DNA from 2 places in the Trichocoleus sp. DQ-A2 genome. Region 1 is predicted to be linked to the other one. Evidence: predicted binding sites of a transcription regulator. Region 1 holds the regulator's gene; the other holds the start of a gene.
What was found. Region 1 encodes NtcA, which controls nitrogen genes in cyanobacteria. Its sites were predicted from a motif close to TTTGTANNNNNNNNTACAAA; they were not measured.
Positions count from the first base shown of each region.

Region 1 (3,181 bases):
GGACCTGCCGAAATTGCATTCACGCGAATATTCTGCGGTCCTAACTCAGATGCCAGGTAACGGACACTCATTTCCAGTCCAGACTTGGCAATTCCCATCACGTTATAGTTGGGGATCACTTTAACGCCGCCTAGATAAGTCAGCGTGACAATACTGCCGCCTTCTGTCATTAGCGGTTTTGCTGACCCGGCAAGTTGCACCAGCGAATAGGTACTAATTTCTAGAGCTTGGGTGAAGCCAGCACGGGTAGTGGTACTAAAATCACCTGATAAATCTTCCTTGTTCGCAAAGGCAAGACAATGGATCAGGATGTCTAGCTTGCCCCACTTATCGCGGATGGCGTCAAATGTAGACTGAATTTGGGTCTCATTCTGGACATCGCAGGGTAAAAACAAGCTGGGATTGAGGGGTTCTACCAACTCTGCCACTTTTTTTTCAAAGCGACCTCGGTCGTCTGGCAGGTAAGTCACTCCTAGATTCGCACCCGCTTGGTGCAGTTGCTGAGCAATCCCCCAGGCGATCGATCGATTGTTGGCAATGCCGGTGACTAGGGCGTTTTTTCCGGTTAAATCTAGCATAAATGTCGATTTTGAAGGCAATATTAGAGGATATCCGATTTAGGGGAGTATTCAAGATCGCGATCGCCCGGAGCGAGGCTGTCTAGTACGGGTAAGGATCGTGCCTCCTTACTCACCATGCATCCCACCCGATGGCGCAGATACTGTCAAGATATCAACATTTTCCGTCATAATCTTACTTGCCTTGAGCGGGGAGAGAGCTAAAGAAGGTAGCGGAGGAAACTACTTTAAAATTTTGTATCAAATAGCACAAAAACCACCCGGAAGTCAGTTTATCTGTGTCTAATGTCAGAAAACTCTCATAGTTGTTTTGCTATGGTTAAAGTTCCTCCGACAGAAAGTTGCAGAAGTCTGTAGGGCAGCATTTAGGAAAAAGGAAGTGGTAGTGACGCAAGATAGACCGCTAGCAGCTGTGTTCCGTCAACTGGGAGGTGGGGCGTTTCCACCCGTGGTGGAAACTTTTGAGCGGGGCAAGACGATCTTTTTCCCAGGAGACCCGGCTGAACGTGTATACTTTTTGCTCAAAGGTGCAGTAAAGCTGTCTCGCGTGTATGAAGCTGGGGAAGAAATTACCGTGGCGCTGCTGCGAGAAAACAGCGTTTTTGGAGTACTGTCCTTAATTACAGGGCATCGTTCGGATCGGTTTTATCACGCTGTAGCATTTACGCCAGTGGAGCTGCTTTCGGCACCGATCGATCAGGTAGAGCAATCGCTCAAGGATAATCCGGAGCTATCGATGTTGATGCTGCGAGGGCTTTCTTCGCGCATTTTGCAAACAGAAATGATGATTGAGACATTAGCTCACCGAGATATGGGATCGCGCTTGGTGAGTTTTCTATTGATTCTGTGCCGTGATTTTGGCGTTCCTACCGCCAATGGAATTACGATCGATCTGAAGCTTTCTCATCAAGCGATCGCAGAAGCAATCGGCTCCACCAGGGTAACTGTCACCCGCTTACTGGGAGATTTGCGGGAGGAAAAAATGATTTCTATCCACAAGAAAAAAATTACGGTACACAACCCAGTTACACTGAGTCAGCAGTTTACTTGAAAACAGCTAGAGGCTCTCGTCAGGTTGTAGGTTAGGTTGTTGGTTAAAACGGCATGGTAGCGCGAGCAGGTTATCCAGTTTTAACATTTAGTCGGGAGTTGAGTTAAAAGGTGTCAGGTTTTAAGCGGATAGTTTTCAACCTTCCAACCTTTAACCTTTCCGATTTCACCTTCGATCTTTAATTCCTGTTAACCCTTTCTCTAGCCTGCGATGCGATAGGCTGTAACTGGAATGACTGTAGCAGACAATGACCGACAGTGCGCTCTTCCTGATTTTGTCTATTTTAGTGTTGGGAAGCGTCATCGCAACGGTAGGCGATCGCATTGGCACGCGCGTGGGAAAAGCACGCCTGTCGTTGTTCAATCTGCGTCCCCGCAAAACAGCTGTTTTAGTAACGATTCTAACGGGACTAACGATTTCTGCCTCAACACTGACAATCATCTTTGCGACAAGCGAACAATTGCGGATTGGAGTTTTTAGACTCCAAGAAGTGCAGAAAAAACTCAAGACAGCCAGTAAGGATATTGCCAAAGCGAACGAGCAGAAACGGAAAACCGAAAGCGAACTTGCTAAAACCGCCGCCCAAAAAGAGCAAGTCGAGAAGGAACTCGCTCAAGCTCGCACCCAGCAATCTGTCGCTCAGCAGCGCTTAGATGCGATTAATCGATCTTTGGCAGCTGCGCTGGCTAAACAAGGCCAGACGGAGGCGCAACTAAATCAGACTCAAAGCGAACTGACCCGGGTTGCCAGCAGCTTTCAGCAAACCCAAAAACAGCTTACATCTGTCTCAGGGCAAGCCAAGACGCTACGTTCGGAAATCCAACAACTTCAAGCAGAACGCCAAGAACTCCTCCAGCAGCGAAATCAAGTCAGAGCTGAAATTACTGAATTCAAAGCGAAAGTGACTCAGCGCGACCAAAAAATTGCCCAGCAAGACCGAGCAATTAGCCAACGCGATGAGCAAATTCTCAAGCGGGATCAAGCCCTTGTCGAACTTGATGAGAAACTTGCTGCCTTTCGGAAGAGCCTGAGCGATCGCGACGAGCAAATTGCCCAGCGAGACAAAGCCTTATCTCTACTTGACAACAAAATTTCTCAACGAGATGAGGTGATTGCCCAGCGAGAAAATCGCCTTAAAGAACTCGAAAAACAACAAGCTTCCCTAGAGCAGGAAGTGGCAACCTTAGAACAGTATTACCAGTCTTATCAAACTTTGCGTCAGGGTAGTCTGGCACTGCTGCGCGGTCAGGTTCTGGCGGCGGGCGTTTTTCGTATTGTCGAGCCAGCCGCAGCCCGACAGGTCATTGAGCAGCTGTTACGGGAAGCGAATCGGACAGCGATTAAAGCGACCCAACCCGGTCTCAACAAGGTGGCGAACGAACGGGTCGTGCAAATTACAGAGGCACAGGTCGAGCAACTGATCAACCAGATTCAGGATGGTCGAAACTATGTAGTCCGAGTTTTTTCGGCTGGTAACTATGTCCAGGGAGAAAAGCAGGTACAAGTCTTTGCAGACGCCGCACCCAATCAAGTTGTATTCCGCACTGGTGAA
Region 1 is NZ_JAMPKD010000008.1:201,937-205,117, reverse strand. It holds gene fabI (enoyl-ACP reductase FabI) at 1-578, opposite strand, end outside; gene ntcA (global nitrogen regulator NtcA) at 958-1,629, shown strand; gene NC997_RS10220 (DUF3084 domain-containing protein) at 1,877-3,181, shown strand, end outside.

Region 2 (3,181 bases), on a different contig from region 1:
ATGTCTGGTTATCTGCTGCTAAGGAAACACAGGAGTTGCAAGCACAAAGTTGGCAGATGGGGCGATCGCTAATCCGATTGCTTTTGGAATTACAGCCGCAGGTTCGGTCAATGGTGGATGCAATTGGGAGTCCTTGTAATTATGCGATCGCTTTCGGCATTGCCACCGCCCATTGGCAAATCGACGCTGCATCTGCCCTCTTGGGCTACTTACACAGCTGGGCAACCAATTTGATCGCAGCCGGGGTCAAATTAATTCCCCTCGGACAAACGGCTGGGCAACAGCTACTTCTAGAACTACAACCTACCCTGATTCAGGCTGCCAAGGAAATTTTAGGGTTAGAAGATGACGCCCTGAGTAGTTGCGGTTGGGGATTAGCATTGGCGAGTATAGCTCACGAAACGCAGTACACGCGCTTATTTCGGAGTTAAACAAAGACAAACCGCTTGTGAAAGCTGTCAATAGCGAATGATTAATTGCCTTGCTACGATGAGCAATTAGCCATTCGCTTTCAGAAAATTTTATGAATGCTTTTCGGGTTGGAGTAGCTGGCCCAGTGGGTTCGGGAAAAACTGCCTTGGTTGAAGCCTTATGTAAGGCGATGCGGCAAAAATATCAAATTGCTGTAGTCACGAATGATATTTATACCCAGGAAGATGCCCAGTTTTTAGTGCGGAGTCACGCCTTGGAGAGCGATCGCATCCTGGGTGTCGAAACTGGCGGCTGTCCCCATACCGCCATCCGCGAAGACGCTTCCATGAACATCGCCGCCATTGAACAGATGGAACAGCAATTTCCCGATTTAGACTTAGTGTTTTTAGAAAGTGGCGGCGATAACTTAGCGGCTACCTTCAGCCCAGAACTTGTAGACTTGACAATTTATGTCATTGATGTTGCAGCCGGTGACAAAATTCCGCGCAAAGGTGGTCCCGGAATTACTAAATCCGATCTTTTAGCAATCAACAAAATTGATCTTGCTCCTCAAGTCGGAGCAGATTTAGGGGTCATGGAACGCGATGCGCGGAGGATGCGTGGAGAAAAACCCTTTATCTTTACGAATTTGAAGACTCAGCAAGGATTAACCGCTGTGGTGGACTTTATCCGCCTAAATCTGGGCGAAATTTCAAAAACAGCAAGCTGAGCTTTCTTAGATAAAGATACAAAAATTCGATTCTTTGTATCTTTGATAACAATTTTTTCCCAGAACATCGCTCTAATATCACTGCTTAACTGTGTATGTTCTCTACCATTAGGCTGATTCAGCCAGGAGTACGGTGACGGTATGGCAAGGCGATTAGGGCGACGTAAATTTCTTCTATACGGTTCTGCTACTCTGGGAACCAGTATTCTTCTCAAAGCTTGTAGCAGCACTCCCCCCTCTTCCACCTCTGAGACTGCCAGCCCAACAGCAGCGTCTCCCTCTCCCAGTGCGACAACCGTTGCGGCTGCCGGTGGAGGCAACACCATCAAAGTGGGGATTCTGCACTCTCGCAGCGGCACGATGGCGATTAGCGAAAACAGCGTTGTAGATGCCGAACTGTTGGCAATTGAGGAGATTAATAAAGCCGGTGGCGTCCTCGGCAAGCAAATTCAAGCAATTGAAGAAGATGGTCAATCCGACTGGCCTACTTTTGCAGAGAAGGCGAGAAAGCTAATCGATCAGGATAAAGTTGTCACCGTTTTCGGCTGTTGGACTTCCGCCAGCCGCAAAGCAGTGCTGCCAGTATTTGAAGAAAAAGGTCATATGCTCTGGTATCCTGTGCAATACGAGGGTCAAGAGTGCTCCAAAAATATTTTCTATACGGGTGCTGCTCCCAACCAACAAATCGAGCCAGCAGTCGATTGGCTCTTGCAGAATAAGGGCAAAAAATTCTTCCTAGTTGGCTCTGATTACGTTTTTCCGCGTACCGCGAATACGATTATTAAAGAGCAGTTAAAGGCAAAAGGCGGCGAAACCGTCGGTGAAGATTATTTACCCCTAGGCAATACAGAAGTTACGCCCATCATCACTAAAATTAAAGCAGCTCTGCCTGATGGCGGCGTCATTTTTAATACCCTAAATGGGGATAGTAATGTGGCTTTCTTCAAGCAGATGCAAGGTGCAGGGTTGGGACCAGATAAATATCCCGTAATGTCTGTCAGTATTGCCGAAGAAGAAGTCAAAGCAATTGGCACAGAATATCTCAAAGGCCAATATGCCGCATGGAATTACTTCCAAACGGTAGATACCCCGGCGAATAAAAAATTTGTCGAAGCTTTTAAGGCAAAATACGGTCCAGATCGGGTAACAAATGACCCGATGGAAGCAGCTTACATTGCTGTTTATCTGTGGAAACAAGCTGTCGAGAAAGCAAAAACCGCTGACGATTTAGAGGCAGTGCGAAAGGCTGCGGTTGGTCAGAAGTTTGAGGCTCCAGAAGGCACTGTAACGATGGAAAGTAACCATCACATTTCTAAGTTTGTACGGCTAGGTGAAGTCGCAGATGATGGTCTCTTTAAGATTGTCTATGAGACGAAATCAGCAGTGAAGCCAGTTCCTTGGAACCAATTCGTTGCTGCAACTAAGGGTTTGGGATGCGACTGGTCAGATTCCAAAAAAGGTGGTCAGTACAAAATATAAGCGATTAAAAATTAGTCCTTAGTTATTAGTCGTCAATCTTGAGAAGATTGGTTGGGTTTCGTTACCTGATGGTGTTGGCTAATTAAGAACCTAACCCCCCATCCCCCTTCCCTATGAGGGAAGGGGGAGTCTGGAACCCTCTACCCTTGTAGGGAAGAGTTTGGGGTGGGGAGAGGTCAAAAATTAATGCCAACAGCATCCGTTACCTCAACCCAACCTAGGGGATTTGAAAGCTAATAACTAATGACTCACGATCCATGACTAATGACCCATGATTAATGGCTGAGGAAGCGGTGTGATAGCAGGATTGCTGGATGGGATTTTTAATGGAATTAGCATCGGCGCGGTTTTGTTAATTTCAGCGCTGGGACTAGCCATTGTCTTTGGACTCATGGGTGTCATTAACTTAGCTCACGGTGAGTTGATGATGCTAGGAGCCTACACAACGTTTGTTGTACAAAATGGCTTCAAAATATTGGGTAAGCCTTGGTCTGAAACCTATATTGTTTTTGCCCTAATTTTGGCTTTCCTGGTGACAGCAGGTGTGGGATTAGTTCTGGA
Region 2 is NZ_JAMPKD010000001.1:31,896-35,076, forward strand. It holds gene NC997_RS00160 (urease accessory protein UreF) at 1-431, shown strand, start outside; gene ureG (urease accessory protein UreG) at 524-1,141, shown strand; gene urtA (urea ABC transporter substrate-binding protein) at 1,283-2,620, shown strand; gene urtB (urea ABC transporter permease subunit UrtB) at 2,916-3,181, shown strand, end outside.
Region 2: the regulator NtcA is predicted to act here: its motif matches at 1,175-1,194, upstream of urtA (urea ABC transporter substrate-binding protein).